3 regions of the Ensifer fredii genome follow, and region 2 is predicted to be linked to each of the others. Evidence: predicted binding sites of a transcription regulator. Region 2 holds the regulator's gene; each other region holds the start of a gene.

Region 1 (3,276 bases), 860 kb from region 2:
CCTAACCCCGCGACTCCGTCTCGCCTCGCTCGCGGGAATGTCCGGAAGTGCACGTCCGTCCAAACAAGTAATCAAGTCCGTCTTGAAGATTAATTTGCCCAAGATTACATCGTCTTACGCAGCGTGCGCAGCACGCGGAACAGCGTCAACAAGCTTCATTCGTGGCTCGGGCTCTGGTTGATCGTCTCGCCCTGCTGCAATTTGCGACACGCGCCGCTACTGAAAGGTACGGCGCTTCGGCCACAGCCGGTTACTGCTCCCCTCAAACTAGCGGCTCCTGTCGTCCACGACGATGTAGTTAAGTTTCCGTCTTTCCGCATAGGCAATGGCGGCCTCGCGGGATGGGAAGTTCGACCTGAGACAGCGTGTCACTCCCTCCGGTTTAGCCGATGAGATAGTCGATGACCGGCGGGTCTCTCCGTTCGAACACCAGCAGCCAAGGTCGCCTTGAGAGGCGCGCTGACGTCATCACGGAACGTGACGGACGAAAGATGCGTGCTACCGGGTCACTGTTTGGTTTTAGCCGGTCCTCAGCCGCCGGATGCTGGCTGTCGCCGATCTGCTCCGCGAATTTCCGATCATCGCTACGAGAGCTTTCCTGTCGAGAACGGCGTCCCGTAATGAGATAGGTTGTCGTCACCAGAATAGCCGGCCGGGCAATCGACCCGGCCGGCGGCGACGGTACTATTTGGCTTTATCGATGCTGATCCGCTTGACGTTGGCTCGCGCCTTCTCGGTCTTAGGCAGTGTCACCGAGAGCAGGCCGTTCCTGAACGTTGCGGCGACCTTATTCTCATCGACCTGGCCACCAAGAGCCAGCCGCCGTTCGAAGCGCCCGTAGTAGCGCTCTGTGAACCGGCGGCCCTTGTCCTCCGTTTCCGATTTCTTCTCGCCGCGAAGCGTTAGCACACCATCGTCCAGCAGCACCTCGACATCGTCTGGATCGATGCCCGGGACCTCCGCTATCACGCGGATTTCGTTGTCGTTCTCCTCGACCTCCACTGTCGGCCACGAGCCATTGAAGGACGTCGCAGCACCGAACAACGAGGGCTGGCCAAAACCTCGGAAGACGTCGTCAAACAGCCGGTTTACATTGCGGTGCAGCGAAAGGAACGGATCTAGGTCATCGCCGCGAAAGGCGCTTGGAACCTGGCTGCTGCTACGATTCCAGGGGATCAGGTCACGTACATTCATGGCTTCATCCTTTCTTCGGTTTCGTTCACGCCTTTTTTGCGCTCTCTCCCGGCCCTCGCCTTCGAAAACAGCCGAGGCTTGAGCGGCGCGCCGGTTTAGGCTGCCTTGTCGCCTTCGATCTGCTTCGAAGCGGGCTTGGTCACTTCGGTTTGGATGGTGATCCGATGTGGCTTCATCTCCTCAGGGATCTCCCTCCTGAGATTAATGACAAGCAACCCGTTTTCGAGCTTTGCGCCCTCGACAAAGACATGATCGGCGAGTTCGAATTTACGCGCGAACGGCCGCACGGCGAGCCCCTGATGGAGGTACTGTGCCTCCTCATCCTTGGACTTGGCGCCGTTGACCATGAGCATGTTCGCCTCATGGGTGATCGTTAGGTCGTCTTCGGCAAATCCCGCTACCGCGATTTCGATTCGGTAGGAATCTTCGCCAAGTTTCACGATGTTGTAGGGCGGCCAGTTTTCAGCGTTCAGACTGGCGTTTTCCAGCAGATCGAACATGCGATCGAAGCCGATGCTCGACCTGTAGAAGGGGGTAAAGTCGAGGCTTGTTCTCATAGCTACATCCTCCGTAGAGCAACATAGATACGAGGAAGCGCCAAGAAGCTCGGCGCTCCCTGACCAGGCCGACCCCAATGGGGCGTCGGCAGAAATGAGTTGGGGATCCCACCGCGTTACGTCAAGGGGGGTGGCGGGAAATGAAGCTATAAATTCATGGGATTAGCACTCACATGGATCGAGTGCTAAAAAATTGCGCCGCCCTCTTGAAACTCGAAAAATCAGAAACCAGATCGATTGGCGCGATGCCAAAACATCGTGCGTCCCGCGTCGGATTCGAGCCGGATGCGGCGCGGTGAGCTTCTATGAAATCTGTTTGTCCACGAGGTGAGCGACATGACGTTCCGTCCCCTGCATGACCGCATCCTGGTCCGCCGCATTGTAGCCGAGGAAAAGACGGCCGGCGGCATCATCATCCCCGATACGGCGAAGGAAAAGCCGCAGGAAGGCGAGGTCATCGCCGTCGGCCCGGGCGCACGCGATGACAGCGGCAAGCTCGTCGAGCTCGACGTCAAAGCCGGCGATCGCATCCTGTTCGGTAAATGGTCCGGTACAGAAATCAAGCTCAATGGTGAGGAGCTTCTGATCATGAAGGAATCCGACGTCATGGGCGTGATCGAGAACGAAGCCTCGGCGAAGAAGGCCGCCTGAGAGCCGGGCCAATTGGAGGAGTAGAAAAAATGGCTGCCAAGGAAGTGAGATTCCATACGGAAGCCCGCGAGAAGATGCTTCGCGGCGTCGACATTCTCGCCAATGCGGTGAAGGTGACGTTGGGCCCGAAGGGTCGCAATGTGGTGCTCGACAAATCGTTCGGCGCTCCACGGATCACCAAGGACGGCGTCACCGTCGCCAAGGAGATCGAGCTTGAGGACAAGTTCGAGAACATGGGCGCCCAGATGGTGCGCGAAGTGGCATCAAAGACCAGTGACATCGCCGGCGACGGCACCACCACGGCAACGGTTCTCGCCCAGGCGATCGTCAAGGAGGGAGCGAAAGCCGTGGCCTCGGGAATGAACCCGATGGACCTCAAGCGTGGCGTCGACAAGGCGGTGGAGGCTGTGGTCGAGGAGCTGCGCAGCAATGCCCGCAAAGTCACCAGAAACGATGAGATCGCCCAGGTCGGCACCATCTCGGCCAATGGCGACACGGAGATTGGCCGCTTCCTCGCAGAAGCGATGGAAAAGGTCGGCAACGAAGGAGTGATCACGGTCGAAGAAGCCAAGACCGCGGTCACGGAGCTCGAAGTCGTGGAGGGCATGCAGTTCGACCGCGGTTACCTCTCGCCCTATTTCGTGACCAATCCCGAAAAGATGCGCGTCGAGCTGGAGGAGCCCTATGTGCTCATCCACGAGAAGAAGCTGTCCAATCTGCAGGCGCTGCTTCCGGTTCTCGAATCTGTCGTTCAATCCGGCAAACCGCTGCTGATTATCGCCGAGGACGTCGAGGGTGAAGCGCTCGCCACGCTCGTCGTCAACAAGCTGCGTGGCGGCCTGAAGGTCGCTGCAGTGAAAGCGCCTGGTTTTGG
Region 2 (3,276 bases):
CAAACGCGGGTCGGAGGAATAGCTGCGGCACTGAGCCCGGGCAAGCAGCACACCAAAATATCAGACGCTCAATAACGACCCGTCGTACCAAACATCCTCATAATTCCCGCTAATCAGAAATCGCCATCCGGGCGGCAAAGCAAGATACTTCTGAATCTCAGGATACCAACCAGCCAAATGCCGCACATGCAGTGGTTTAAAGAAATCCGTGTCCGCAGATAGCATTTCACCGGCCCATATATACCAGCCGGTGGTGTCGCCTTCGGGCGGATGACGCAAGCCATTTATGGGCGTTTTACCATCCCAGCCGTTCAGAGCGATCCCTACCTTCATCCCTGGTGGTGAAAGGTAGTAAGCCGTGCCGTATTTCGCGCAGATTTCTTTCTGCGCATTTTCGACTGCGTCGGTCAGGTCCAACCTCCTCCGCCCTCAGGCGGCAGGCGTCTCGCTTTCCGCGGCGGCGACCTTCGGGCCACCCTTGGCGACGCCGACCATGGCCGGGCGCAACACGCGCTCGCCGATCGTGTAGCCGGCCTGGACAACCTGGACGACCGTGTTGTTCGGAACCTCGGTGTTCGGAACCTCGAACATCGCCTGGTGGAAGTTCGGATCGAATTTCTGGCCGGTCGGGTCCAGCTGCTTGACGCCGTGGCGCTCGAGCGCCGCCAGCATGGAGCGCTCGGTCATCTCGACGCCTTCGATCAGCGCGGCGAGGCCGGCATCGGCGGATTCCCTTGCTTCGGCCGGAATGGCTTCCAGCGCGCGGCGCAGATTGTCGGAGACGGCCAGCATGTCGCGCGCAAAGCCGGCGACGGAATAAGACTTGGCGTCCTTCACCTCGCGCTCGGTGCGCCGGCGCAGATTGTCCATCTCGGCGGCGAGGCGAAGATATTTATCGCGCAGCTCCGCACTTTCGGCCTTGGCGAGCTCCAGCGGGTCCGGCGCAGCGGCAGAAGTCTCGGCCTCCGGCTTCTCCACCGCGTCCGGCGCGGCGGCCTTTGCAACCTCTTCCGGCGCTGCGGCCTCAGCTCCGTTCTTGTTCGTTTCGTCGGTCATGACGGTCTCCGAATGTCTTGTCTTTGGCGTGTTCGGCATCATCAAACCAGCGGAAGTCGCTTTGCTTGAACGTTCTGTTGCCTGGATTTGAAGCCGATATCGAGGTTTGAGCCCGAAAAATCAAGGGTCCAATCGGTCTATTCGTCCAAAAGGATTCGCTCAGCGCGACAGTCGCGACATGAGCTGGGCGGTGTAATCGACCATGGGCACGATCCGGGAGTAATTGAGCCGCGTCGGGCCGATGACGCCGACGGCGCCGACGATCCGGTCGTCGCTGTCGCGATAGGGTGCGACGATCAGCGACGATCCGGAGAGCGAAAACAGCTTGTTTTCCGAGCCGATGAAGATGCGCACGCCCGGACCGCTTTCGGCAAGATTGAGAAGCTCGATCAGGCTGTCCTTCTTTTCGAGATCGTCGAACAGCATGCGCAGCCGCTCGATGTCCTCGCTTCCTTCCAGGCCCTCGAGCAGGTTGGCACGTCCGCGCACGATCAGGCGCGCCGGCTTCTCGTCGCCCTCGCTGCCCGACCAGATCGCAAGGCCGCGCTCGACCAGGTCCTGCGACAGCGCGTCGAGTTCGCCGCGCACGGTCTTCTTGACCTTTTCGAGCTGGGCGCGCAGTTCCGGAATGGTCTGCCCGGCAAGATGGGCATTGACGAAGTTCGCCGCCTCGGTGAGCTGCGCGCTGGTGACGCCAGCCGGCAGCTCGATGATGCGGTTCTCCACCTGGTCGTGATCGCCGACGAGGACCGCAAGCGCCTTGGTTGGCGCGAGCCGGATGAATTCGACGTGTTTCAGCACCGGATCGCTTTTGGTGGTGATGACGAGGCCGGCGCCGCGGGACATGCCGGAAAGCATCTGGCTTGCCTCAGTGAGAAGACTTTCGACCGGTTGGTCCCGCCGCACCTGCCGCTCGATCGAGGTCCGCTCCTCGGTGGAAAGCTTGCCGACCTGCATGAAAGCATCGACGAAGAAGCGCAGGCCTGTCTGGGTCGGCAAGCGGCCCGCACTGACATGCGGCGAATAAATGAGCCCTAGATCCTCGAGATCGCTCATCACGTTGCGCACCGAGGCGGGCGACAGCGACATCGGCAGGAGGCGGGAGAGATTGCGTGAACCGAGCGGCTCGCCGCTTTCCAGATAGGTTTCCACGATGCGGCGGAAGATCTCGCCGGAGCGCTCGTCCAGCGTCGATGCGATCCCCTGCTTTTGAGGGTTGCGCAGTACCATGTCACTCCATGCAAACAACCGTTCGTGTCGCCGAAGAATATAGTGATCCGCCGGGGCAATGGCAAAAGGGAAAAATCACCGTCCCGGCCCGATATCAGGCGGTTCCCTTTGGGGGCGCCATGATCTAGAAGGCTGCTGAGAACACAGGAGTTGAAGATGCGGCCATCCGGCAGAAAAACCGACCAAATGCGCAAGGTTTCCTTCGAGCGCAATTTCTCCAAGCATGCGGAAGGGTCCTGTCTGGTGCGCTTCGGCGACACGCACGTGCTCTGTACCGCGAGTCTCGAAGAGAAGGTCCCCGCCTGGCTGCGCAACGGCGGCAAGGGCTGGATCACGGCGGAATACGGGATGCTGCCGCGGGCGACCGGCGAGCGGATGAAACGCGAGGCCGCCGCCGGCAGACAGAGCGGCCGCACACAGGAGATCCAGCGGCTGATCGGCCGTTCGCTCCGGGCCGTCGTCGATCTGCCGGCGCTCGGCGAGCGGCAGATTTCGATCGACTGCGACGTGCTCCAGGCGGATGGCGGCACCCGAACCGCCTCGATCACCGGCGCCTGGATTGCCCTGCACGACTGCCTGAAATGGATGGAAGCGCGCAACATGATCAAGGTCGAGAGGGTGCTCAAGGACCATGTCGCCGCCATTTCCTGCGGCATCTTCGCCAACCAGGCGGTGGTCGATCTCGACTATCTGGAAGACTCGGCCGCTGAAACCGACGCCAATTTCGTCATGACGGGCAGCGGCGGTCTCGTCGAGATCCAGGGAACGGCGGAAGGAAAACCCTTCAGCGAGGAAGAGTTCGCAAGCCTGATGCAACTCGCCAAGGACGGCATCGCCGAGCTCGTGGCGCTGCAGAAGCAGGCGATCGCCGGCTAGCGGTAGGCGGGGCGCGCGCGCCCGCTTTGGCTGACAGAAGAGAGGATTGGCATTGGCTCCGGCTCTTGAAGGCATCCTCGAAACCGCACTCTATGCGCACGATCTGGATGCGGC
Region 3 (3,276 bases), on a different replicon from region 2:
AGCCCATGAGATGATCGATGACCGGCGGGTCTTTCCGTTCGAACACCAGCAGCCAAGGTCGCCTTGACAGGCGCGCTGACGTCATCACGGAACGTGAGGGGCGAAAGATGCGTGCTACCGCATCAATGCTCGCCCGTGGCTGGTCCTTGTCAGCCGCGGGGTGTTGGCTGTCGCTGACCTGCTCTGCGAACTTCCGGGCAGCGCTATCAGATTTTCCCTGTCGAAAACGGAGTGCCGTCATGGTTGTCGAATAGCCGGCCGGGCAATCGGCACCCGGCCGGCGGGCGGTACTATTTGGCTCTATCGATGCTGATCCGCTTGACGTTGGCTCGCGCCTTGTCGGTCTTCGGCAGCGTCACTGCGAGCAGACCGTTTTTGAACGTTGCGGCGACCTTGTTCACATCGACCTGGCCACCAAGAGCCAGCCGCCGTTCGAAGCGCCCGTAGTAGCGCTCTGTGTACCGGCGATCCTTGTCCTCGGTCTCCGATTTCTTCTCGCCGCGAAGCGTTAGCACACCATCGTCCAGCAGCACCTCGACATCGTGTGGATCGATGCCCGGGACCTCCGCTATCACGCGGATTTCGTTGTCGTTCTCCTCGACCTCCACTGTCGGCCACGATCCGTTGAAGGGGGTCATGCCACCGAACGCCGATGGCTGACCGAAGCCGCGGAAGACGTCGTCAAACAGCCGGTTTACATTGCGGTGCAGCGAAAGGAACGGATCTAGGTCATCGCCGCGAAAGGCGCTTGGAACCTGGCTGCTGCTACGATTCCAGGGGATCAGGTCACGTACATTCATGGCTTCATCCTTTCTTCGGTTTCGTTCACTCCTTTTTTTGCGCTCTCTCCCGGCCCTCGCCTTCGAAAACAGCCGAGGCTTGAGCGGCGCGCCGGTTTAGGCTGCCTTGTCGCCTTCGATCTGCTTCGAAGCGGGCTTGGTCACTTCGGTTTGGATGGTGATCCGATGTGGCTTCATCTCCTCAGGGATCTCCCTCCTGAGATTAATGACAAGCAACCCGTTTTCGAGCTTTGCGCCCTCGACAAAGACATGATCGGCGAGTTCGAATTTACGCGCGAACGGCCGCACGGCGAGCCCCTGATGGAGGTACTGTGCCTCCTCATCCTTGGACTTGGCGCCGTTGACCATGAGCATGTTCGCCTCATGGGTGATCGTTAGGTCGTCTTCGGCAAATCCCGCTACCGCGATTTCGATTCGGTAGGAATCTTCGCCAAGTTTCACGATGTTGTAGGGCGGCCAGTTTTCAGCGTTCAGACTGGCGTTTTCCAGCAGATCGAACATGCGATCGAAGCCGATGCTCGACCTGTAGAAGGGGGTAAAGTCGAGGCTTGTTCTCATAGCTACATCCTCCGTAGAGCAACATAGATACGAGGAAGCGCCAAGAAGCTCGGCGCTCCCTGACCTGGCCGACCCCAATGGGGCGTCGGCAGAAATGAGTTGGGGATCCCACCGCGTTACGTCAAGGGGGGTGGCGGGAAATGAAGCTATAAATTCATGGGATTAGCACTCACATGGATCGAGTGCTAAAAAATTGCGCCGCCCTCTTGAAACTCGAAAAATCAGAAACCAGATCGATTGGCGCGATGCCAAAACATCGTGCGTCCCGCGTCGGATTCGAGCCGGATGCGGCGCGGAGGAGCTTCTATGAAATCTGTTTGTCCACGAGGTGAGCGACATGACGTTCCGTCCCCTGCATGACCGCATCCTGGTCCGCCGCATTGTAGCCGAGGAAAAGACGGCCGGCGGCATCATCATCCCCGATACGGCGAAGGAAAAGCCGCAGGAAGGCGAGGTCATCGCCGTCGGCCCGGGCGCACGCGATGACAGCGGCAAGCTCGTCGAGCTCGACGTCAAAGCCGGCGATCGCATCCTGTTCGGTAAATGGTCCGGTACAGAAATCAAGCTCAATGGTGAGGAGCTTCTGATCATGAAGGAATCCGACGTCATGGGCGTGATCGAGAACGAAGCCTCGGCGAAGAAGGCCGCCTGAGAGCCGGGCCAATTGGAGGAGTAGAAAAAATGGCTGCCAAGGAAGTGAGATTCCATACGGAAGCCCGCGAGAAGATGCTTCGCGGCGTCGACATTCTCGCCAATGCGGTGAAGGTGACGTTGGGCCCGAAGGGTCGCAATGTGGTGCTCGACAAATCGTTCGGCGCTCCACGGATCACCAAGGACGGCGTCACCGTCGCCAAGGAGATCGAGCTTGAGGACAAGTTCGAGAACATGGGCGCCCAGATGGTGCGCGAAGTGGCATCAAAGACCAGTGACATCGCCGGCGACGGCACCACCACGGCAACGGTTCTCGCCCAGGCGATCGTCAAGGAGGGAGCGAAAGCCGTGGCCTCGGGAATGAACCCGATGGACCTCAAGCGTGGCGTCGACAAGGCGGTGGAGGCTGTGGTCGAGGAGCTGCGCAGCAATGCCCGCAAAGTCACCAGAAACGATGAGATCGCCCAGGTCGGCACCATCTCGGCCAATGGCGACACGGAGATTGGCCGCTTCCTCGCAGAAGCGATGGAAAAGGTCGGCAACGAAGGAGTGATCACGGTCGAAGAAGCCAAGACCGCGGTCACGGAGCTCGAAGTCGTGGAGGGCATGCAGTTCGACCGCGGTTACCTCTCGCCCTATTTCGTGACCAATCCCGAAAAGATGCGCGTCGAGCTGGAGGAGCCCTATGTGCTCATCCACGAGAAGAAGCTGTCCAATCTGCAGGCGCTGCTTCCGGTTCTCGAATCTGTCGTTCAATCCGGCAAACCGCTGCTGATTATCGCCGAGGACGTCGAGGGTGAAGCGCTCGCCACGCTCGTCGTCAACAAGCTGCGTGGCGGCCTGAAGGTCGCTGCAGTGAAAGCGCCTGGTTTTGGCGACCGCCGCAAGGCCATGCTCGAGGACATCGCCATTCTGACCGGCGGTACTGCGATCTCCGAGGATCTCGGCATCAAGCTCGAGAACGTCACGCTCGAAATGCTCGGCCGCGCCAAGAAGGTGGTTGTCGAGAAGGAAAACACGACCATCGTCGACGGCGCTGGTTCGAAGACGGAGATCCAGGGTCGCGTCGCCCAGATCAAGGCGCAGATCGAGGAGACCACCTCGGACTATGATCGCGAGAAGCTGCAGGAGCGTCTCGCCAAGCTCGCCGGCGGTGTTGCCGTGATCCGCGTGGGGGGCTCGACCGAGGTCGAAGTCAAGGAACGCAAGGACCGCGTCGATGACGCAATGCATGCAACGCGGGCGGCTGTCGAGGAGGGCGTGCTGC

Evidence for each region. The regulator HrcA, encoded in region 2, represses chaperone genes, less so after heat shock. The targets are predictions, from matches to a motif close to GTTAGCACTCNCNNNNNGNGAGTGCTAAC.
Region 1: a site for HrcA is predicted at 1,913-1,941, ahead of NXT3_RS17115 (co-chaperone GroES). Genes of this name have one in related genera too.
Region 3: a site for HrcA is predicted at 1,520-1,548, ahead of NXT3_RS20790 (co-chaperone GroES). Genes of this name have one in related genera too.

The regions. Positions count from the first base shown of each region.
Region 1 is NZ_CP024307.1:3,486,561-3,489,836, reverse strand. It holds gene NXT3_RS17125 (Hsp20/alpha crystallin family protein) at 685-1,194, opposite strand; gene NXT3_RS17120 (Hsp20 family protein) at 1,290-1,751, opposite strand; gene NXT3_RS17115 (co-chaperone GroES) at 2,088-2,402, shown strand; gene groL (chaperonin GroEL) at 2,432-3,276, shown strand, end outside.
Region 2 is NZ_CP024307.1:380,681-383,956, reverse strand. It holds gene NXT3_RS01885 (immunity protein Imm33 domain-containing protein) at 61-417, opposite strand; gene grpE (nucleotide exchange factor GrpE) at 430-1,056, opposite strand; gene hrcA (heat-inducible transcriptional repressor HrcA) at 1,216-2,286, opposite strand; gene rph (ribonuclease PH) at 2,443-3,162, shown strand; gene NXT3_RS01865 (VOC family protein) at 3,215-3,276, shown strand, end outside.
Region 3 is NZ_CP024308.1:294,861-298,136, forward strand. It holds gene NXT3_RS32975 (NADH dehydrogenase ubiquinone Fe-S protein 4) at 1-241, opposite strand, end outside; gene NXT3_RS20780 (Hsp20/alpha crystallin family protein) at 291-800, opposite strand; gene NXT3_RS20785 (Hsp20 family protein) at 897-1,358, opposite strand; gene NXT3_RS20790 (co-chaperone GroES) at 1,696-2,010, shown strand; gene groL (chaperonin GroEL) at 2,040-3,276, shown strand, end outside.